DNA from 3 places in the Stenotrophomonas sp. a6 genome. Region 1 is predicted to be linked to each of the others. Evidence: predicted binding sites of a transcription regulator. Region 1 holds the regulator's gene; each other region holds the start of a gene.
What was found. Region 1 encodes FliA, which starts transcription of late flagellar genes. Its sites were predicted from a motif close to TAAAGTTTNNCNNNCNNNGGCCGATAA; they were not measured.
Positions count from the first base shown of each region.

Region 1 (7,752 bases):
CGTGGCCTCCACCCGCGTGATCCTGCTCAACGGCCAGAACGGCCACGACGCCGCCGGCAAGGTCATCGCCGCCTTCGGCGAATTCGTGATCGGCGGCAACTATGCGGTCGGCATCGTGGTGTTCGCGATCCTGACCATCATCAACTTCGTGGTCATCACCAAGGGCGCCGGCCGCGTTTCGGAAGTGACCGCGCGCTTCATCCTCGACGCGATGCCCGGCAAGCAGATGGCGATCGACGCCGACCTCAACGCCGGTTTGCTGACGCGTGAAGAAGCCAAGCTGCGCCGCGAGGAAGTGCGCGAGGAAGCCGACTTCTACGGCGCGATGGACGGCGCCAGCAAGTTCATCCGCGGTGACGCCATCGCCGGCATCCTGATCCTGTTCATCAACATGCTCGGCGGCCTGGCCGTGGGCGTGTTGCAGCATGGCATGCCGTTCGGCGAAGCCGCTGCCACCTACACCCTGCTGTCCATCGGTGACGGCCTGGTGGCGCAGCTGCCGGCCCTGCTGGTCTCCAGCGCGGTGGCGATGCTGGTGACCCGCGCCTCGCGCTCGCAGGACATGGCCCAGGCGATGACCGGCCAGGTGTTCGGCCAGTACCGCGCGCTGGCGATCACCGCCGGCATCATCGGCGTGGTCGGCCTGGTGCCGGGCATGCCCAACGTCGCTTTCCTGACGCTGGCCGCTATCCTCGGCTTCATCGCCTGGAAGGTCTACCGCAAGGGCAAGGCCGCAGCCACCGACCCGGCAGCCGCCGGCAATGACGCGGCCGCACTCAACGCACTCGGCCGCCCGGCGGCACCTGCGCCGACCGCCGAACTGAGCTGGGACGAGCTGCGCCCGGTCGATCCGCTGGGCCTTGAGGTCGGCTACCGGCTGATCCCGCTGGTGGACAGCAACCAGGGCGGCGAACTGATGGCGCGCATCAAGGGCGTGCGCCGCAAGCTGACCCAGGACGTCGGCTTCCTGATTCCCTCGGTGCACATCCGCGACAACCTGGAACTGCCGGCCAACGGCTACCGCGTGCTGGTGCATGGCGTGCCAGTGGCCACCGCCGAGATCCACCCGGACCGCGAACTGGCGCTGGACCCGGGCAGCGCGCTGGGCACCCTGGAGGGCATTGCCGGCAAGGATCCCGCGTTCGGCCTGGATGCCACCTGGATCCAGCCGCACCAGCGTGCCCAGGCTGAAACGCTGGGCTACACCGTGGTCGACCCGGCCACCGTGGTGGCCACCCACCTCTCGCACCTGATCCGCGAACATGCGCCGGAACTGCTCGGCCACGAGGAAGTGCAGCACCTGCTGGCCAACCTGGCCAAGAGCGCGCCCAAGCTCGTCGAAGATCTGACGCCGAAGGCGCTGCCGCTGTCGGCAGTGGTGCGCGTGCTGCAGAACCTGCTGGTCGAGCGCATCCCGATCCGACAGCTGCGCAAGATCGCCGAAGCGCTGGTCGAACACGCGCCCAGCAGCCAGGACCCGGCGGTGCTGACCGCTGCCGTGCGCACCGCGCTGGGCCGCTTCATCGTGCAGGAGATCGCCGGAATGTCGGCGGAGCTGCCGGTGTTCACCCTCAACCCGCAATTGGAACGTGTCTTGCAGGAGTCCACGCAGGGCAACGGCGCCGCGCTGGAACCCGGACTCGCAGAGCGACTGCACCAGAGCCTGGCCGAATGTGTCAGCAAGCAGGAAGCGCGAAACGAGCCGGCGGTCGTGCTGGTACCGGGCCCGGTGCGCGCCGCGCTGGCGCGCCTGGTCCGCCACAGCGTTCCGTCGTTGTCGGTCCTGGCCTACAGCGAGGTGCCGGAGGACAAGCGCCTGAAGCTGGTCGGAACGATCAGCTGACGCCGCCCACCGATGCGCCAGAAAACAGACACCACCTTCGAACCAACGCAACAGACAGATACCAAGGGGAACCCGCACCGTGCAGACCACCGACCACCCGAGTTCTCCGACCGCCACCCCGCCGTCTTCGTCCCGTGACCACAGCATGAAAATCAAACGATTCGTCGCCGCCGACATGCGCTCGGCCATGAACCTGGTGCGCAAGGAACATGGTCCTGACGCCGTGATCCTGTCCAACCGCCGGATCGAGGAAGGCGTCGAGATCGTCGCCGCGGCCAACTACGACGAGAGCGCCGTGCAGCGTGCACTGGAAGCCTCGCGCCGTGATGTCGCACCGCCGCCGGCTCCCAAGCCGCGCACCGCTGCTGACGCGGTGATCGCCGCGGTCACCCGCCGCCGCAGCGCTGCCCCGGCGCCGGAGCCGGTGGCCGCCACCACCTCGGCCGTGGCCGCCCTCGCCCGTGCGGCCGTGGGTGCCACCGGCCGCACCTTGGACAGCGCCGACGAGATCGTGCCGACCCGCGGCAGCACCGGCTTCGCAGCCACCCTGGCGCGCGCCGCCGTCAACGAACCGGCGCTGCCCGAACAGATCTTCGCCCCGTTCGCCGAGGCCATCGTTGCACCGGGCCCGGCCGTCACCGCGCCGGCCAACCGCGCCCGCTTCCAGATCGACCCGCCGCACGACACGCATCACGAAAGCGTGCCCCCCGCCGTGCAGCCGCCGCCGCTGCCGGGCGCTGCCATGGCCGATGTCCAGCCTGACATCGCCGCCAGCGAAACGGCAGCGCTCGAAGCCGCCGGCGAAGCCAGCCCGGCCCCCATGCTGGCCCCGGCACCGACGCTGACCGTGGTTGCCCAGGACGACGCCGAAATCCGCCAGCTGCGCCAGGAAGTGGCCGGCATGCGCCAGGTGATCGAGCGCGAGATGAACCGCTTCACCGACGAGCGCCTGCGTGGCAGCCCGGTGCGCGCCACCGCGCTGGACCTGATGGACGAGTACGGTTTCGACGCCGGGCTGGCCCGCGACGTGGCCATGCAGATCCCGCTGGAGACCGAAGCCCATCGTGGCCGAGGCCTGATGCTGGGGCTGATCTCGCGCAAGCTGCCGATCGCCCCGGTCGACCCGCTGGAAGAAGGCGGCGTGATCGCCCTGGTCGGCCCGACTGGCGCCGGCAAGACCACCACCATCGCCAAGCTGGCCTCGCGCTTCGCCGAGAAACACGCGCCGCGTGACGTCGCCCTGGTGACCACCGACACCACCCGCATCGGCGCCCGCGAGCAGCTGTACGGCTACGGCCGCCAGCTCGGCATCGCGGTGCACGAAGCCAACAGCGGCACCGACCTGGACCAGCTGCTGGAACGCCTGAAGGACTACAAGCTGGTGCTGATCGACACCGCCGGGCTGGGCCCGCGCGACCGCGCGCTGGCCGCGCAGCTGCAGTGGCTGCGCGCCGCCCGCCAGGTACGCACCCTGCTGGTGCTGCCGGCCAACACCAGCTTCGGCGACATGGACGAGGTGGTCCGCCGCTTCGGCGCCGCCAACCTGCAGGGCCTGGTGTTGAGCAAGCTGGACGAGACCGGCCGCTTCGGCAACGCCCTGTCAGTGGCCGTGGACCACGCCCTGCCGATCACCTGGGTGACCGATGGCCAGGATGTTCCGGAGGACCTGCACCGGGCCAGTGCGGCCAATCTCGTACTTCGCCTTGAAGATTTGCGCCGCGCGGCCGATATGCCCTGCAACCCGGAGTTGAACCATGCCGTCGCGTGAGTACGCCAAGCTGACCAAGACCTTCCCGCTGTCGGCCACCCGCAGCGAGCCGCTCGGCCCTGTGCGCACCATTGCCGTAACTGGCGGCAAGGGCGGCGTGGGCAAGACGAATGTGTCCGCCAACCTGGCGGTGGCACTGGCCGGGATGGGCAAGCGCACGCTGCTGCTGGACGCCGACCTGGGCCTGGCCAACATCGACGTGATCCTGGGGCTGAACCCGACCTTCACGCTGGCCGACCTGGTCGCCGGCCGCTGCTCGCTGGACGACGTCATCGTCGAAGGCCCGAACGGCGTGCTGGTGGTGCCGGCCGCGTCCGGCCGCCGGCACATGGCCGAGCTGGCCCCGGCCGAGCACGTCGGCCTGGTCAACGTGTTCTCCGAGCTGGAACGCGAACTGGACATCATGGTGGTGGACACCGCCGCAGGCATCACCGACGGCGTGCTGACCTTCTGCCAGGCCGCGCAGGACACCGTGGTGGTGGTCTGTGACGAGCCGGCCTCGATCACCGACGCCTACGCGCTGATCAAGGTGCTGTCGCGCGAACGCGGCGTGGACCGCATCCAGGTAGTGGCCAACATGGTGCGCGACCCCAACGAGGGCCGCGTGCTGTACGAAAAGCTGACCCGCGTGTGCGAGAAGTTCCTCGCCGATGTTTCGCTGAACTACCTGGGCTGCGTGCCGCAGGACGACTGGCTGCGCCTGTCGGTGCAGCGCCAGCAGCCGGTGGTGAAGGCCTACCCGTCCAGCCCGGCCGCGCTGGCGATCACCGAGATCGCGCGTCGCACCGCACGCTGGCAGGCGCCGACCGAACCGCGTGGCGGCGTCGAGTTCTTCCTCGAGCGCATCCTCAAGCAGCGCGGGGTGGCCGCATGAAAGGCGCAGCCCAGTACAGGGAAGTCCAGCGCTCGGCGGCCAACGAGGTCATCGCCCAGCATTCGGACCTGGTGCGGCGCATCGCCCACCACCTGGCCGCGCGGTTGCCGGCCAGCGTTGAAGTGGACGACCTGATCCAGGCCGGCATGATGGGCCTGATCGAAGCGTCGCGCAGCTACGACGCCGACCAGGGCGCCTCGTTCGAGACCTATGCCTCGATCCGCATCCGCGGTTCGATGATCGACGAGATCCGCCGTGGCGACTGGGTGCCGCGCTCGGTGCACCGCCGTGCACGCGATGCCGCCGCCACCATCCGCCGCCTGGAACAGAGCAGCGGCCGCGCCGCCAGCGCCACCGAAGTGGCCGCAGCGATGGAGATGCCGCTGCCCGAATACCTGCGGTTGATGGAAGACGCCGCCCGTGGCCAGGTGCTGAGCCTGGAGTCGCGCATCGAGGACCAGGGCGAGCTGGACACCGTCGCCCAGGGCGGCCCGACCCCGCAGCAGGTACTGGAGCGTGGTGAGTTCGGCCGCGAGCTGGGCAAGGCCATCGGCCACCTGCCCGAGCGCGAACAGCTGGTGCTCTCGCTCTACTACGAGCAGGAACTGAACCTGAAGGAGATCGGCGCGGTGCTCGGCGTGAGCGAGTCGCGGGTCTGCCAGATCCACGGCCAGGCGGTGCTGCGCCTGCGTGGCCGGCTCAAGATTTTCGAGGCGGCGGACGCCGGCCTGGAAGAATGAACATGCCCGAGGCGGCTGCCCCCGGCCGCCCGGAATGAACAACAAAGGAACTCTGCTTTGAACAAGAACATGCGCATCCTGATCGTCGATGACTTCTCGACCATGCGTCGGATCGTCAAGAACCTGCTGGGCGATCTGGGCTTCACCAATACCGCCGAAGCCGAGGACGGGCATGCCGCGCTGTCGCTGCTGCAGAGCCAGCCGTTCGATTTCGTGGTCACCGACTGGAACATGCCGGTGATGACCGGCATCGAGCTGCTGAAGGCGATCCGTGCCGATGCCAAGCTGAAGACCCTGCCAGTGCTGATGGTCACCGCCGAAGCCAAGCGCGAACAGATCATCGAAGCCGCCCAGAACGGCGTGAACGGCTACATCATCAAGCCGTTCACTGCGCAGACGCTGGAAGAGAAGCTCGGCAAGATCTTCGAACGCCTGGCGGCCAGCGCCTGATGGATACCACGGTCGACAAGAGCGCCCTCGCCCTGCGCCTGCAGGAAGCCCTGGACGCACTCGAGTCCGGTGACGAGGCCGCCTGGCGGCAGCGCATCGACGGACTGGTCGCGCTGCGTACGCAGCCGATGATGAGCGGCCTCTCGCGGCTGGCCCGCGAGCTGGGGCAGGCACTGGGTGAGCTGCCGACCGTGCCCAGCGAGGCCGGTGAGCTGGACGACGCCTGCGCACGCCTGGACCACGTGGTGGCAATGACCGAACAGGCCACGCACCGCACCCTGGACCTGGCCGAGGAATGCCGCAGCCTGACCGAACAGCTGCGTGCTGAAGGCCTGCAGCCGGGCCAGGACGCGCAGCTCGAGCGCATCCGCCACAACCTGACCGAGATCGCCCTGACCCAGAGCTACCAGGACCTGACCGGGCAGATCATCCGTCGCGTGGTCGGCATCGTCCGCCGCGTGCACGAGGGCTTCGGCGCACTCGGCCTGCCGCCGGAACAGCATCGCACCGACCCGGAACTGGCCGGGCCGGCACTGAAGGGACTGGACCGCCACGCGGTCTCGCAGAACGACGCCGACGACCTGTTGTCGGATCTGGGGCTGTAAGCATGAGCGCGGTATCCGACGACATCACTGCCGACTTCATCATCGAGGCACAGGAAATCCTGGATCGCCTGGGCGAACAGCTGGTGTCGCTGGAGCAGGCACCGCAGGACACCGAGCAGCTCAACGCGGTGTTCCGTGGATACCACACGCTCAAGGGCGGTGCCGGCTTCCTTGGCGTCACCGCGATGGTCGAACTGTGCCACGCCGCTGAAGAGGCCCTGGGCATCGCGCGTGCCGGGCAGGCGGTGCTGCAGGCCCACCACTTCGACGCCGCCCAGCAATCGCTGGACTACCTGCAGTCGATGCTGGACGCCGTGTCCTCCGGCACCGAGCCAGGCTATGCGCCGCCGGACCTGATCGCGCAGTTCGACATGAACGGTGGCACTGCCGCGCCGGTCGCTGCGGCCGCCCCTGCGGCAGCTGGCAGCGACCTGATCACCGACGACGAATTCGAGGCCCTGCTCGACCAGCTGCATGGCGGCAACGCACCGACCGCGGTCGCGCCGGCCCGGAAGGCCGACGACGGCCTGATCAGCGAAGACGAGTTCGAAGCGCTGCTGGACCAGCTGCACGGTGGCGCTGCGCCAGGCGCGAAGCCTGCTGCCACCGTCGTGGCGGCACCTGCCGCTGCACCGCGCCCGGCGCCCGTACCGGCGCCCGCCGCCAAGCCGGCGGCCAAGCCGATGGCCGAGGCCGAGCACACCGTGCGCGTGGACACCAAGCGCCTGGATGCGATCGTCAACCTGATCGGCGAACTGGTGCTTTCCCGAAACCGCCTGAAGACCCTGCGTGCACGCCTGCGCGACGAGGAGCTGGACCGCGCCGTATCGACGCTGGACATCGCCACTGCCCGCCTGCAGTCGGCGGTGATGCGTACCCGCATGCAGCCGGTGGGCAAGGTGTTCTCGCGCTTCCCCAAGGTCGCCCGCGACGTCGCCCGCTCGCTGAAGAAGGAAGTGGACCTGGAGCTGGTCGGCGCCGAAACCGAACTCGACCGCAACCTGGTCGAAGCACTGGCCGATCCGCTGGTGCACCTGGTCCGCAACGCCATCGACCATGGCGTGGAAATGCCCGATCTGCGCGAAGCACAAGGCAAGCCCCGGATGGGCCATGTACGCCTGTCGGCGCAGCAGGAAGGCGACTACGTCAGCATCGAGGTGCAGGACGATGGCGCCGGCATCGACCCGGAGAAGCTGCGCGCGAAGGCGCGTGAGAAAGGCCTGATCGATCCGGAAGCCGCCGCCCGCCTGAGCAGCGAGGAGTGCCTGCACCTGGTGTTCCTGCCGGGCTTCTCGACCAAGCAGCAGGTCACCGACATCTCCGGCCGTGGCGTCGGCATGGACGTGGTGCAGTCGCGCATCCGCGAACTGAGCGGCCAGATCCAGATCCAGTCGGAACTGGGTCGTGGCAGCCGCTTCCTGATCCGCGTGCCGCTCACCCTCGCGATCCTGCCGACTCTGCTGGTGCAGGCC
Region 1 is NZ_CP133161.1:2,107,629-2,115,380, reverse strand. Features, by position in the region: gene flhA (flagellar biosynthesis protein FlhA) at 1-1,843, shown strand, start outside; gene flhF (flagellar biosynthesis protein FlhF) at 1,989-3,611, shown strand; gene Q9Q79_RS09790 (P-loop NTPase) at 3,598-4,485, shown strand; gene Q9Q79_RS09785 (RNA polymerase sigma factor FliA) at 4,482-5,225, shown strand; gene cheY (chemotaxis response regulator CheY) at 5,283-5,675, shown strand; gene Q9Q79_RS09775 (protein phosphatase CheZ) at 5,675-6,280, shown strand; gene Q9Q79_RS09770 (chemotaxis protein CheA) at 6,283-7,752, shown strand, end outside.

Region 2 (7,752 bases), 750 kb from region 1:
ACCAATAGCGATAGCCTGCATCTGGTTTCAAATTGCAACTACAAAATGAGTGCCGCATCGTTTTCCCGTCCACTGCTGGTCCTGCTTGCGGTTGCCGCTGGCGCCAGTGTTGCCAACGTCTACTACGCGCAGCCGCTGCTGGATCAGCTTGCACGCGCCTTTGCGCTGGACCGGGCCGTGGCGGGCGCGGTGCTGGCTGCCACCCAGGCCGGCAGCGTGCTGGCGTTGCTTGGCCTGCTGCCGCTGGCGGACCGCGGCGACCGGCGACGCCTGCTGCGGCTGCAGTTGATCGCGCTGGTGCTGGCCCTGTTGTGGCTGGCGGCGTCACGCACGGCGAGCTGGCTGTTGTCGGGCATGCTGCTGGCAGGCTTGCTGGGCACCGCGCTGACCCAGGGCCTGATTGCCTATACCGCCATGCTGGCACCGCCCGAGCAGCGCGGTCGCGTGGTCGGTGTGGTGCAGGGCGGCGTGTTCATCGGCCTGCTGCTGGCGCGCGTGGTGTCCGGTACGGTGGCGGCGGCCTTTGGCTGGCAGAGGGTCTACCTGCTGTCAGCGGTGGTGATGGCAGCGTTGGCGGCGCTGCTGTGGCGGCGCCTGCCCGCAGTACCGGTGCCGTCGGTCCCTCCACGCTGGCGCGAGCTGCTGGGCTCGATGCAGGGCATGCTGCGCCGCGATCGAACGCTGCGCGAGCGCGGGCCGCTGGCATTGCTGCTGTTTGCCGGCCTCAATGTGTTCTGGGCGGCGGCACCCCTGCCGCTGTCGGCACCGCCGCTGCACTGGTCGATCGCAGCCATCGGCGCGCTCGGCCTGGCCGGCGTGGTCGGTGCGCTGATGGCGGCGCGGGTCGGACACTGGATGGACCGTGGTTTCGCGCATCGGGTCAGCCTCGGCGCGCTGTTGTTGATGCTGGTCGCGTGGTGGCCGCTGCTGGGCCTGCCGCATTCGCTGTCCTTGCTGTTGCTGGGTGTGGTCGTGCTCGACCTGGGCGGCCAGGCACTGCATGTCTCGAACCAGGCATCGTTGCTGCGTGCACCGGCAGAACAGCATGGGCGCCTGATGGCGTTGTACATGCTGTTCTATGCGGTGGGCAGTGGTGCAGGCGCGGCGGCGGGGCCCTGGATGCAGGTGCGGCATGGCTGGCCCGCTGTGTGCCTGCTGGGGGCAGGCATCGCGTTGCTGGCGCTGCTGTGGTGGGCAGCATGGCGGGTGGGGGCGGTGAAAGCAGCGGCTGGCGCGCGAACCGGTAGAGTCGACTGTTAGTCGACTGCTCTTCGTTCCGACGGCGAAAAATCCCGCGCTGCGCGCGATAGTCGACCAGCGGTCGACTCTACCTGTCCTGCCGTCATCGCTGCAGTGCACGCCGCCCCGGGGCTTCCTGCAGGTCCGCGCTGGCGACCACCACGCGGTTGCGGCCGCTGCGCTTGGCCTCGTACATCGCGGCGTCGGCACGTGCCATCAACCGCTCGTAGTCCGGATGACCATCGTGACCGGCCACGCCGATGCTGGCGGTCAGCTCCAGCACCTGGCCATTGGCCAGTGCTACCGGTGATTGTGCGATCTGCCGGCGCAGGCTCTCGGCGATCACGGTCGCCTGCGACGCGCTGGCGGCCACCAGCACCACCACGAATTCTTCGCCGCCATAGCGGAACAGGTAGTCGCTGCCACGCGTGAGCTGGCCGAGCAGGCCGGCCACGTGCTGCAACGCACGGTCGCCGGCATCGTGGCCATGGCCGTCGTTGATTGCCTTGAAATGATCCAGGTCGAGCAGCAGCAGCGAGAACGGTGTGCGGTTGCGCGTGGCCAGCTCGATTTCCCGGCGCAGCACGGTGGGCAGGAAGCGACGGTTGAGCGGGTTGGTCAGCGCGTCGCTGCCGGCATCCAGTTCGCCGATGCGCTCGAACAGCAGCGTCATCAGGGTGCGGATGGCGGCCAGGTCCTCGCGGATGGCCGGCAGCACCGCCAGTCGCTGCGCCGGAGCATCGCCACTCGCGCGCTGCAGGTGGCCGTCAATGCGGGCCATCAACTGACCCACCTGCTGCGTTTCGCTGCTTTCGCCGAAGCTGGGGATGCCCTTGTGGGTGAACCACAGGCCGAACTCCGAGGTGGCCAGGCTGGCGTTGTCGCTGGCCTGCACGTGGCCGGCGAGGGCGTAGAGCAGGGCGTTCTCCCAGTCCAGCAGCAATGCGCGCTGGCGCTCGCGTTCGGTACCGACGTTCTGTACCAGCGAGAACAGCCGGTAGGCGGCGTCGGCACGGGTGGAGCGCTCGCGCGCATGGGTGTAGGCCAGGGTCATGCCTTCCATGGCGATGTCCATGATCGCGCTGAGGCAGGCGATGGCGGCGAACGCGGTCGCGCTGTCGGGCGCGTCGTCGCGCAGGCGCACGAACAGCTCGTGCTTGAGCACGCGCGCACCGCGGGTGACCAGGTCGACCGGGATGCCGACCCGTGCGTGTACGTCGCCGATCACCCGCTGCGAGGCGACCGTGGTGGCGATGCCAGCGGCGTCGGTGGTCAGCAGCTGTACCAGCCAGCGCTGCATGGCCGGCTGCAGGCGCTGCTTGACCTGGTCGTGGGACAGGAAGCGGCGTGCGCGCCCGTCCTGCAGCAGCACTTCGTAAAAGCGCTGGGCCAGCGCGGGTGGGGCATCGGTGGCAGCGGCCTTGAGCAGCGCGGTGGCGGCAGGGCCGGCCTGTAGCAGGCATTGCTGCCAGGCCTCGGCCAGCGGCTGGCTGGCATCGTCCAGTTGGGGTGGTTCCACGTCGATCTCTGACTGCGTACGGCAAACCACGGGTATCGGCCGCGGTGGCATACGGTTGATGGCGGGGTAGCCGGCCAGTTTACGCGCGGTGCAGGCTTGCACGGTGCGCAAAGCACATCGACGCCGCTGCGGCAATGAGTGAACGCATTTGAGAAGCACTCGCATTGATGGGAGAATGCGCGCACGGAGCGGGCTGCAGGTGCCTGCAGGACGGCTCCGCCTCCCCCCCCTCGTCGTTGCCTCAAGCCCTTTGCCAGAGGCCCCGCAGCCCTGCCAGAAGGTCCTGATCATGTCTCCTGCCGTTGTCCATTCGCCGCGCCCGCTGGCGCTTGCCGTTGCCGCCCTGCTGGCGGGCAGCGCCCTGACCGCCCAGGCCGAAACCGACGCCACCGATATCGACACGGTGCACGTCACCGCCTCGCAGATCGCGCGCCAGGCACTGGGCACCTCGACCATCACCGCCGAGGATATCGCCCGGCGCCCGCCAGCCAACGACATCGCCGAGCTGTTGCGGACCATGCCGGGCGTCAACCTGACCGGCAACAGCGCCTCGGGCCAGTACGGCAACAACCGCCAGATCGACCTGCGTGGCATGGGCCCGGAAAACACCCTGATCCTGGTCGATGGCAAGCGCATCGGCGCACGCGATGCCGTGCGCATGGGGCGCAGCGGCGAGCGCAATACCCGCGGTGACACCAACTGGGTGCCGGCGGAAATGATCGAGCGCATCGAAGTGCTGCGCGGCCCGGCGGCGGCACGCTATGGCTCCGGTGCCTCCGGCGGCGTGGTCAACATCATCACCAAGCGCCCGACCGGTGACCTGACCGGTGCGGTGGACCTGTATGGGCTGGTGCCCGAACACAGCGCCGAAGGTGGCAGCGAACGCGTCGGCCTGCAGCTGAGTGGGCCGATGACCGACACCCTGTCGTTCCGCCTGTACGGCAATCTCAACAAGACCGACGCGGACTCGCTGGAGCTCAACCGCCAGTACGCTACCAACCCCAACGCGGTGCCGCCGGCCGGCCGCGAGGGCGTCAAGAACCGCGATGTCAACGCGCTGCTGCGCTGGGACGTGACCGCCAACCAGGTGGTGGAGTTCGAAGCCGGCACCAGCCGCCAGGGCAACATCTACGCTGGTGATCGCGCGGTCAGCACCACCGGTACATCGACCGGTGTTGACCTGGCGGCACTGGCCGAGGGCGAAGCGGAGACCAACCGCATGTACCGCAACACCGGCGCGATCACCCATCGTGGCCGCTGGGGCGACGTGACCTCGCGGGTGACGGCCGCGGTGGAGGCGGTGAACAACTCACGCATCAACGAAGGCCTGGCCGGTGGCCCGGAAGGCAGCTTCAACGGCAGCGACTGGTCGACCTCGCGACTGCGCAACTACCAGCTGGACGGCGAAGTGAGCTTCCCGGCCACGCTGGGTGGTGCCGAGAACATCTGGACGCTTGGCTTTGAATACCTGGACAGCCGCCTGACCGACCCGTACTCGATGAGCCAGTCCAGCAGCAGCGGCGGCGGCATCCCGGGGCTGTCGGCCGATCGTGCGCGGGGCAAGGCCGATGCGCAGACCACCGCCGTGTTCGTCGAAGACAACATCTACCTGGGTGAGCGCTGGATCGTTACCCCGGGCCTGCGCTTCGACCACCACAGCCAGTTCGGCAACAACACCAGCCCCAGCCTCAACGCGCAGTTCCGCATCAACGGCGACTGGGTGGTGAAGGGCGGCATCGCCCGGGCGTTCAAGGCGCCGAACCTGTACCAGTCGAATCCGGACTATCTGTATTACACCCGTGGCAATGGCTGCCCGAATGCACTGCCGAGCCTGGGCTCCGGCTGCTACATGCGCGGCAATGCGGACCTGAAGGCGGAAACCAGCCTGAACAAGGAACTCGGCATCGAGTGGGCACCGCGGAGCGGCTGGCAGGCCTCGTTGACGTACTTCCATAACGACTACAAGGACAAGATCCAGGCCGGCTACACCCAGATCGCCCTGACTGCCGACACCAGGGGCCGCATCTTCCGCTGGGAGAACGCGCCGAAGGCGATCGTGCAGGGGCTGGAAGGCAACCTGGTAATCCCGCTGCTGGGCGAGCAGGGCAACCGCCTGAAGTGGAGCAACAACTTCACCTACATGGTGGAGAACGAGAACAAGCGCACCGGCCAGCCGCTGTCGGTGATTCCGAAGTACACCGTCAACACGATGCTGGACTGGCAGGCCACCGACAAGCTGTCGCTGCTGCTGACCGGCACGTTCTACGGCAAGCAGAAGCCGGCCACCACCAACATCAACAATGATCCGCGCTGCACCGGCACCTGCGACCCATCGATCGCACTGCAGGATCGCGGTGCGTACAACATCTGGGGCGTGAGCGCGCGCTACAGGGTGACCGAGACGGTCAGCTTCGGCTTCGGCGTGAACAACCTGGCCGACAAGCGCCTGTTCCGCGAGGCCAACAGCAGCGATGCCGGCGCGGCGACCTACAACGAGCCGGGCCGCGCGTACTGGGCCAGCCTGCGCTTCGGGTTCTGACCCGATGAGGCCTGCGCCGGGGCGTTCCCCGGCGCAGCCTGAAGGCTACTTCACCTGCCGGCAATCGCGCAGGTGGACGCCACCGGTGTCCATCTTGTCGACCACGCCTTCCAGTTTCACCCAGTCGTTCTCGCGCAGGGTGGCGCCCAGCGCCATCTGATCCGGCGCCAGCGCACAGTGCACGGTGAAGTTGGCATTGTTGTCGTCGTTCGACTGGCGTCCGCCGATGCCACCGATGCCCTTCATCTTGGTGACCAGATAGCCCACCTCGAAGGTCTTGGCAAAGCGGTTGGGCTGGGCGGTGTAGACCTGGCCATCGATGATGAAACGACGGCCGAAATACTTGACGAGCAACGGCTGGTACATCGCGTCGGTATCCGGCGGGGTGCTGGTGCCGGAGAACAGTGCCCTGAGCGGTGCGGTGTTGATTTCCCGCTGCAGCCGCTTGGCGTCCTTGCCCATTTCGGTGGACATGCCGACCGCAGTGGCCTGGATCGGCTTGTCGAAACCGCTGGAGACACGCACGGCTTCTGCGATCGCCTCGCCTTCGGGGCCGGTCTTGAGCTTGTCCAGCCAGCCACACAGCGCGCTGCGTGCGTCCTCTTCCTTGGCGGTCTGCCCGCGTGACAGCTTGGTGCCGACCACCACGTTGCCGCCATTGGAGGCGGTGATGATGCTGACCAGCGGCATCTTGGTGTCGGTCTGCAGCACGTACATCTGGCCTTCGGTCTCGGTGATGACATCACCGCTGACGAAGTTGTTGCCTTCGTCGAGTGCCGCCTTGCGCAGCTGGCCCAGCGCACTGCGGGGCTTCAGGCCGGGGAGGGTGACTTCGGAGGTGAAGAACTGGCCATTGCGGGGATCGCCTACCGCCTGGAAATTCTGCTGGCAGGTCTTGGCCGAGGCGCTTGCGGCCGTGCCCAGCGCGCAGGCCACGGCGACGGCGACCCAGGGGGTCTTGGTAGTCCACATGTTCCGGATTCCTTGTGCTTGAGTGTCCATTGCGGGCCGCAACGCCGAAGCGGTCTGGCTGCCCGTTCCCCATCCAGAGGGGATGGGGTCATCATAGTGTGGCCCGGCACGGGCGCAAGCTGCGGCGAGCCGCGGCGTGCAGTCTGCAATGTTATAAACACCGTGATAGTTTCCCCACGGCCGCCGGCGTAGCCTGCCTCCATCGCAAAGGAGCTGTTGCCATGGGCCACGACCACGATCACCTGCCGTCCGAGATCCGCCATGAGAGGCCCTTGTGGTGGGCGCTCGGCCTGACCTCCACCTTCCTCCTCGTCGAAGTGGTGGGCGCGTTCTGGACCAACAGCCTGGCGCTGTTGTCCGACGCGGCACACATGGCCACCGACGCGCTGGCCCTGATGATCGCGCTGGTCGCGGTGCGGCTGAGCCGGCGCCCGCCGGATGCGCGCCGCACCTACGGCTATGCGCGCCTGGAAGCGCTGGGCGCAATGATCAACGGCGCGATGCTGTTCGTGGTTGCCGGCTACATCCTGTGGGAAGCCGTCGGGCGCTTCAGCAAGCCGCAGGAGATCGCCTCCACCGGCATGCTGGTGATCGCCTCGGCCGGCCTGGTCATCAACCTGATCTCGATGCGCCTGCTGCAGGCCGGCAGCGGCGAGAGTCTCAACGTGAAGGGCGCCTACCTGGAAGTGTGGGCGGACATGCTCGGCTCGGTGGCGGTGATTGCGGGTGCGGTGCTGATCCAGTTCACCGGCTGGAAGCCGATCGATCCGATCCTGGCGGTGCTGATCGGCCTGTGGGTGTTGCCGCGCACCTGGGTGCTGATGCGCGAGGCGATCAACGTGCTGCTGGAAGGCGTGCCCAAGGGCATGGACGTGGCCAAGGTGCGCGACAGCCTGTCCAGCCATGCCGCGGTAATGGACGTGCATGACCTGCACGTGTGGGCGCTGGCCTCCAGCACGCCGGCGCTGACCGCGCATGTCGTTATGCGCGACGGCACCGAAGCCGATGCGCTGCGCCGTGAGCTGAGCGGGCGCCTGCACGATGACTTCGGCATCGAGCACGTGACACTGCAGCTTGAAGCGGACCACTGCGGTGAAGCCTGTGGTGAGCCGGCGCCGGCCAAGGGCGGTGAGCACGAGGCCCATGAAGGCCATGACCACGGCGAGGACGCGCAGGGCCATCGCGGTCACGTGCATCGCTGAATGGGATATGCCGTCACGCGGATCGGGTGAAACCGGTCGGGCGAAACCGCATGGATGAAACCGCTTGGACGAAACCGACCGGGCGAAACCGCCTTGGTAGAGTCGACTGTCAGTCGACTGCTCTCCGGCGAGGCTGCGACGAAGCCCGCGCTGCGCGCGTTAGTCGACTGACAGTCGACTCTACCCTGTCGTCCCGACGCGACCGTGCAGGCTGCATCCGTCGAGAACAGCGAAGGTCATTCGTCCCGTCGCGAGGCCAGCCGATCCGCCAGCCGGGTCGG
Region 2 is NZ_CP133161.1:1,361,327-1,369,078, forward strand. Features, by position in the region: gene Q9Q79_RS06310 (MFS transporter) at 46-1,260, shown strand; gene Q9Q79_RS06315 (GGDEF domain-containing protein) at 1,343-2,758, opposite strand; gene Q9Q79_RS06320 (TonB-dependent siderophore receptor) at 3,048-5,297, shown strand; gene Q9Q79_RS06325 (hypothetical protein) at 5,343-6,269, opposite strand; gene Q9Q79_RS06330 (cation diffusion facilitator family transporter) at 6,491-7,471, shown strand; gene nfi (deoxyribonuclease V) at 7,708-7,752, opposite strand, start outside.
Region 2: Q9Q79_RS06315 (GGDEF domain-containing protein) is a predicted target of FliA. The motif match lies at 2,791-2,817, and genes of this name have one in related genera.

Region 3 (7,752 bases), 1.6 Mb from region 1:
GCAGCGGCTTGCCCGGGAATACGTCCACCTTCAGTTCGACCTGCTGGCCGGCCTGCATGCGGGTCATCTGCGTTTCCTGGAAGTTGGCGACCACGAAGGCGCGCTTCAGCGGCACCACCGCAGCCACCGGCGTACCTGGCGTCAGGTAGGCACCTACGCGCACCGCGCGGCGACCGACCATGCCATCGATCGGTGCGCGCAGCACGGTGTGCGACAGATCCAGTTCGGCGCGTGCCTGCGCCGCTTCCGCGCGTTGCACCGCCGCCTGTGCAGCCTGCACGCCCGCGCTGAGGATGTCGGTGCGCTGGCGTGCGGTCGACAGCGCGGCCTGGCCCTGCTGCAGATGCGCACTGGCCACGGCCTGCTTCGACTGCGCCTGCTGCGCGTTCTGCACGGTACCGGCGCCGTCACGGGCCAGTTCGCGGTAACGCTGCTGGTCGGCACTGGCCAGGGTCAGTTCGGAACGGCTGACATCGACACTGGCCCTGGCCTGCGCGATCAACGAGTCCTGCTGGGCCAGTGCGGCCTGCGCATTGGCCAGCTGTGCACGGGCATTGGCGAGGTCGGCACGGGCCGCCTGCAGGGCGACCTGGTAGTCGCGGTCGTCGATGCGGGCCAGCACATCACCGGCCTTCACCGACTGGTTGTCCTCGACTTCCACGGCACTGACGAAGCCGGGAATCTTCGGCGCTACCAGGGTGTAGTCGGCCACCACGTACGCATTGTTGGTGGTCTGGTGGCCGCCATCGCGCAGCAGCAGCCACGCGCCGACGGCCAGGGCCAGCACGCCCAGGCCCAGGCCAGTGTTGAGGGTGGTTCGATTGATCGTCATGAGGGGGTTCCTGCGAAAGGTTCAGGCCACGGCACGTGGCGGATGGATGCGGGTGGGCATCCAGGCAATGAGGGGAATGAAGGCCAGCGCCACCAGTGCGACCACCCAGTACAGGTCGGCCGAAGTCAGCGCCTGTACCTGTGCATGCAGGCGCGCGCCCAGCTGCGGGCCATCGGCCAGCCACGGTTGCTCGCCAAGGCGATCGACCAGCACGGTGGAATGGAAATGACGGCGGCCCTGGGCGACGGCATCCAGCACGCCGCCAGCGAGCACGGCAGCGAAGCCCTTGACCGTGTTGAACCAGGCCGAGGCGAACGGGCCGTCCTGCGGCGCCAGGCCGCCGGTGGCCAGCATCAGCAGCGGCAGCACCGCCATCGGTTGCGCGAACACCTGCAGCAGCTGCACCCACAGGAAGTTGTCGCGGATCCAGGCCACGTCCAGGTGCGAGCCCAGCCAGCAGGCCAGCGCCAGCATCGCCAGGCCCGTGGCCTGCACCCAGCGGCAGTCCACCGCGCGGATGTTCAGCAGCGCCGCCACCAGCGGCAGCGCGATCACCTGCGGCAGCGCCACCCACAGCAGCATCGGTGCGGTCTGCAGCGGCCGGTAGCCCTGCACGCTGGCCAGGAACCCGGACGGGATCGAGATCACTGCCAGCAGCACGAACAGCACGCCGCCCAGCGTCACCAGCGAGTAGCTGAGATTGCGGTTGGCCAGCAGCTGCAGCTTGAAGAACGGCAGCGGATGGAACCATTCATTGATCATGAACAGCACCATCAGGCCGGCACCGCCACCGATCATCAGCGTGATCATCGGCGAGTCGAACCAGTTCAGGCGCGGGCCCTGCACCAGGCCCAGCACCAGCAGCACCAGCGCCGGCAGGCCCAGCAGCAGGCCGACGCCATCGAACTGGGCGAAGCGTTCCAGCCGCAGCGGGTCCTGAGGCAGGCCCCAGCCGACCATCGCCATGGCGGCCAGGCAGTACGGCACGATCTGCCAGAACGCCCAGTGCCAGCCCACCTGCTCGACCCAGAACGCGGCCAGCGGCGTGCCCATGCTTGGGCCGAACGTCGCCGTCAGCGCGTAGCCGGCCAGGCCATACAGCTTGATGCCCGGGGGCAGGAAGCGCAGCGCCACGCTCATCAGCAGCGGCGGCAGCGCGCCACCGCACAGACCCTGCAGCGCGCGCAGCAGCAGGAACACCTGCAGGTTCGGGGCAAGCGGGCACAGCACGCCCAGCACCATGAAGCCACCGATCATCGCCAATGCGAAGCGGCGCAGCGAGAAGGTGGCGGCACACCACGGTGCGAAGGCCATCGCGCTGACCGACATCGCGCTGTAGAGGGCGACGACCCAGCTGCCGTCGTCGACGCTGAAACCCATCGCGCCACGGATGTCGGCCAGGGCGACCTTGGTGATGTTCTCGTTGAAGCCCGACACCAGCACCGCCAGCAGCACGCCACACAGGCCGACCAGAATGCGGCGATCGAGCCCGGGGGCGGCGGCAGGACGGGGCGCTGCGGCGGCCGGGACAGCGGCGGCCGGCGTACTCATCGCCGGGCACCTATCCGTGCGGTGCACGGCATGTTGGGGGTCATTGGAATGCGCTCAGTGAAACTCCGGGGAGCGCAGTCTAGGGAGCCGGTACCCTGCGAAAAATGGCGCAACCCGCATCCCAGGCGTGCGCCAGGCGCACGCATGCAGATGTCAGCGCGGGGCCTCCCCTGCGCTTTCGCACATGGTCTTGATCGACCGCCGCAGCCACTGGTGGGCGGCGTCGTTGTCCAGGCGTGGATGCCAGGCCTGCACGATGGCGGCGGTCCGCACCGGGATCGGCAGCGGGAACAGGCGCAGCGGCAGGCGCATGCTGACGATCCGCTCCAGCATCACGCTCGGCATCTGCGGCAGGATCAGGTCCGATTCGGCCGCCGCGAAGATCGCGCCGTGGAAGGTCGGGCTGATCAGCGCCACCCGCCGCTGCAGGCCCAGCGCGGCCAGATCATCGTCGATCGGACCACGCGGCAAGCCGCGGCGCGACACCGCGATGTGGTCGCAGGCGGCAAAACGCTCGGCGCTGATCTCCTCATCGAACAAGGGATGATCTTCGCGCGCGGCGCCCATGAACGAGGTACTGAACAGGTTCTGCACCTTGGTATCGGGCGCATGCTTGCCGGCCGTGCTGATGTACAGGTCGATCCGGCCCTGCGCCATCGCATCGTCATCGGTATCGCCTTCGGGCACGAAGCGCAGCACTGCGCGCGGCGCCTGCTGGCGGAACAGCTCGCGCAGGCGTCCGCCGAACCCCCCGACGAACACATCATTGGCACGCACGCTGAAGGTCCGCTCGAGCACGCGCATGTCCACTTCACGACCGGCGTTGAAGACGCGGTGGGCCTGCTCGATCACATCGCGGACCTGCTCGCGCAGCTGCAGGGCGCGGGGCGTGGGCGCCAGACCGCGGCCGGCACGCACCAGCACCGGGTCGCCCAGCGCGTTGCGGATCCGGCCCAGGGTACGGCTCATCGCCGGCGCGCTCAGGTTCATCCGGCGCGCGGCGGCGGCCACGCTGCATTCGTCAATCAGCACGTCCAGTGCCAGCAACAGGTTCAGGTCCGGCAGGGGCATGACAGTCTCCAGTAAATCAGATGACTTTACGGCACTTGCAACCACGGTGGATTGCGTTCGACGCATTCATTGACTGCCGCGCACGGCATGGGTGCGCGCGGTGACATCGGCGACCATCCCCGGCCTGCCAAGGAGACATCCATGTTCAATACCCTGCTGGTCGCCCTGGATGGTGGCCCCCAGCACGCACGCGTGCTCGACCTGGCCGCCGCCATCGCCGGCCCCCACAGCCGCCTGCACCTGCTGTGCGTGCTCGACCCCGAATTCGCGCTGGCGGCCGATGCCAGCGAAGCCGACCGCATCGAGTACCCGGAAGCCGCCCGCCAGCGCTCGCGGGCCGAAGCGGTGCTGGCCGAAGCCCTGGCCGAGCTGCGCGAACGCGGCATTGACGCCATCGCGCAGATTCCCTCCGGTGACCCTGGCGAAGTGATCAGCGAGCAGGCCCGGCGCCTGAAGTGCGACCTGATCGTCATCGGCCACCGCCACCTGTCCCGGCTGGAACGCCTGTTCGAACCCTCGATCGGGCAATGGACCATCGACCACGCGCCCTGTCCGGTACTGGTGGAAACCCGCGACCCACAGCCCTAGCCACCATGGCCTCCCGTTCCCCGTTGTTTCCCACCCGGGTCAACTACCGCGCCTTCGGTCGACAGTTCGGCCGCGGCGAACAGGCGCTGCTGGGCGCGATACGGCAGCTGCGCGACCCCGATCTGCAGGCCGATGGCCTTGCCCAGCTGAGCGGACTCGGGCTTGGCCAGGAGGGATGCGACGCCTTCATCGGCCTGCTGCCGCTGCTGGCCACCCCCGCCGCTCCGATCGATCTGCTGCCGGCCGGCTCTCCCTTCATTGCCGCCAGCGAACTGGACCTGCTGGTCTGCCTGCTGCGCATCGCACAATGGCGGCATGCGCGGCCCCGCGAAGACGACACGCTGGCACCGTTGCGCCGGCAACTGGCACGCTGTGCGATGGCCGTGCAGGCGGCAAACCTGCCGTTGCGGCAACGCTCATTGTCACCGGTCGGGCTGAGGCTGCTCGATCCGACCGGCTGGTTGCGGCAGCGATAAGCCGTCGCGCCCCCCGTGTGATCGCATGCAGAGAGCTGCTCAGCAGTCCATCGTTCCGTGCGTGCTGCCCTCGTCGTCCAGCACATGCGCATGCAGGATCACCTGGTTGCGGCCAGCCCGCTTGGCGGCATACAGGCCGGCATCGGCGTCTGCCAGCAACTGATCGGCACTGGCCAGAGCCGGCGGATGCAGGTAACCCACGCCGACGCTGATGCTGACCGGGCCTTCCGGCAAGGGCAGCGCTTCGACCGCTTCGCGCAGCCGCTCGGCCAGCGCCAGCACGCCCGACAACGGGCTTCCGGGCACGATGACGGCGAACTCTTCACCGCCATAACGCGCAACGCTGTCACCACCGCGACCGGCTATGGCCTTCAGCACCCCGGCCACCGCCTGCAGGCAACGATCACCGGCCGGATGGCCGTGCTGGTCGTTGAAGGCCTTGAAGTGGTCGATATCCACCAGCAGCAGGCCCAGCTCGGTGCCGCTGCGCCGTGCGCGATTCCACTCGGACGTCAGCCGTGCGTCGAACTCGCGGCGGTTGGCCACGCCGGTCAGGCCATCCTGCCGCGCCAGTTGATCCAGTGCTGCCTGGCGTTCCAGAAGATCGGTCTGCAGCAGGACGCTGCGCAGGCCGAAGCCAAGGGTGGCTACGACGAAGCCGGCAACGGCCAACGGCCGCGCATGATCGACCACCAGCGTGCCGACCACCAGCAGCAGCAATGGCAGGATGATCGGACCGGCGGCCTGCACCGTCCTCGCCAGCCGCGGGTGCGGCGTTGTGCCTGCGTCCGGCGCCGTGTCCAGCGCCAGGCAGGCGATCAGCAGGAAAGGTATGTCAATCAGCAGATCGTTGAACGCACCGAATGCATCGTCGGACGTGTAATGGTTGATGTAGTAGGCCACCAGCAGATAGGCCATCGCGTACAGCGCCAGTGCGCGGAAGAACCTGCGCCGTTCGGGCACGTCGCCGGCCAGCCATCGCACCACGGCGAACGCGGCGATACACAGGTTCTGGATGTCGAACATGCGCTGCATGTTGGACATCGCATGGGCGTCGACCTCGACACGGGCGGCGAACGATGCGGTGTGCACGAAGAACAGCACACCCAGCAGCGCCGCCATCGCCGCGTCGATCAGGCTGATGCTCAGGCGCTCGCGGCGTGCCCGCGCCAGGATGAACACCAGGGGCACGCCATACAGCACGTACAACAACAGGCTGACGCGTGGGGTGAAGTCAGCCCGGCCGGCACCCAGCGCATCCACCATGTTGAACGTCATGCCGCCGGCCCACAGCAGCAGTGCCATCGCGGTAGAACGCCAGCCCAGAGCGGCGCGGTCACGTTGCGCCCGCACCAGGCACGCGGCGGCGGCCAGCAGCGGTGCGCCGGTCAGGAAAACGAAGGAGCCTACCCCGGCGGGGCCAGGCCACAGGGCCAGCACCAGGCCATGGCACAGCACATACAGCAGCGCCAGCACTACCGGCATGCATCCCCCCGATCCGCAAGGCCGTCTACGCGCACGATAGCGCGCCGGCACGCCACAGCGGCGTGATCCACTGCGGCAAAACGACACTCCGAGTGCACCGCGATGGTAGTGCCGGCCGCTGGCCGGCAAACCCAATGAATCACAGGGCTGCAGGTTGCCGGCCAGCGGCCGGCGCTACCGGAAAGCCCTCAGCCCTGCAGGGCGCGGGCGTGGTGGGCGATGTGCTCGCCGATGAAGCTGGCGATGAAGTAGTAGCTGTGGTCGTAGCCGGGCTGCAGGCGCAGGGTCAGCGGATGGCCGGCGGCGTCGCAGGCCTGCTGCAGGCGCTGCGGCTGCAACTGGGTCTGCAGGAACTCGTCCGCCTCGCCCTGGTCGACCAGCAGCGGCAGGCGCTCGTCAGCCATAGCGATCAGCTCGCAGGCATCCCATTGCGCCCAGTCGGCCGGGTTGTCGCCCAGATAGGCATGGAAGGCCTTCTGCCCCCACGGCACGTGGCTGGGCGCGACGATCGGCGAAAACGCCGACACGCTGCGATAGCGCCCGGGGTTACGCAGCGCGATCACCAGCGCGCCATGGCCGCCCATCGAATGGCCACTGATCGCGCGCGCGTTGGTCACCGCGAAGTTCGCCTCGATCAGCGCCGGCAGCTCCTGCGCCACGTAGTCATGCATGCGGTAGTGCTTCGCCCACGGTGCGCGGGTGGCATTGAGGTAGAACCCTGCCCCCTTGCCCAGGTCGTAGCCCTCGGCATCGGCTACGTCATCACCGCGCGGGCTGGTGTCGGGCGCGACGATGATCACACCGTGCTCGGCCGCATAACGCTGCGCGCCGGCCTTGGTGATGAAATTCTGCTCGGTGCAGGTCAGGCCGCTCAGCCAGTACAGCACCGGCAGCTTCTGTGTTTCCGCCTGCGGTGGCAGGTACACGGCGAACTGCATGTCGCAGCCCAGCGTGGTCGAATGATGGCGGTAGACGTCCTGCCAGCCGCCGAAACAGGCGCGGTGTTCAATGCGTTCCATGGTGCTCTCCTGCGCGGCGCGTCAGCGCACGCGTGCTTCTGGTAGATGCCGACCTTGGTCGGCTTATCCACGCCCGGCGTGGATGCCTTGGTTGATCAGTTCATCCAGCTGCGCCAGCAGGCGCAGCAACGATTCGACGCCAGGCTGGCCGTCCAGGTTGCGATACGCCGCCACCGCCACGTCGCTGCGTGGTGGCCACTGGCCGTCGGCGCGGGCTTCGTGCAGGCGCGGCAGGAATACCTGCGCAAGCCACTGCTCGAACGGCATGCCATCGTCGCTGCCGAAGGCCGAAGTCACCGCACGCGGTGGTCCCACCTCGCCGTCGACCCAGCCCAGCGCACGCAACGCCTGCTCGATCGGCACCACCAGGGCCGCGCGCGGGTCTTCCGCACGCGGCCGGCGCAGGGCATCGAACCAGCCCATGACGCGGCTCAGTAGTGGACCACCGAACGGATCGACTTGCCTTCATGCATCAGGTCGAAGGCGTCGTTGATCTTGTCCAGGTCCATGGTGTGGGTGACGAACGGAGCCAGTTCGATATCGCCCTTCATCGCATCCTCGACCATGCCCGGCAGCTGGCTGCGGCCCTTCACGCCGCCGAAGGCGGTGCCCATCCACTTGCGTCCGGTCACCAACTGGAACGGACGGGTGGAGATCTCCTGGCCCGAACCGGCCACGCCGATCACCACGCTCTGGCCCCAGCCACGGTGCGCGCATTCCAGCGCCGCGC
Region 3 is NZ_CP133161.1:3,725,272-3,733,023, forward strand. Features, by position in the region: gene Q9Q79_RS17070 (HlyD family secretion protein) at 1-832, opposite strand, end outside; gene Q9Q79_RS17075 (MFS transporter) at 854-2,383, opposite strand; gene Q9Q79_RS17080 (LysR family transcriptional regulator) at 2,537-3,454, opposite strand; gene Q9Q79_RS17085 (universal stress protein) at 3,596-4,042, shown strand; gene Q9Q79_RS17090 (hypothetical protein) at 4,048-4,518, shown strand; gene Q9Q79_RS17095 (GGDEF domain-containing protein) at 4,558-6,003, opposite strand; gene fghA (S-formylglutathione hydrolase) at 6,192-7,022, opposite strand; gene Q9Q79_RS17105 (YqcC family protein) at 7,086-7,445, opposite strand; gene Q9Q79_RS17110 (S-(hydroxymethyl)glutathione dehydrogenase/class III alcohol dehydrogenase) at 7,454-7,752, opposite strand, start outside.
Region 3: Q9Q79_RS17095 (GGDEF domain-containing protein) is a predicted target of FliA. The motif match lies at 6,112-6,138, and genes of this name have one in related genera.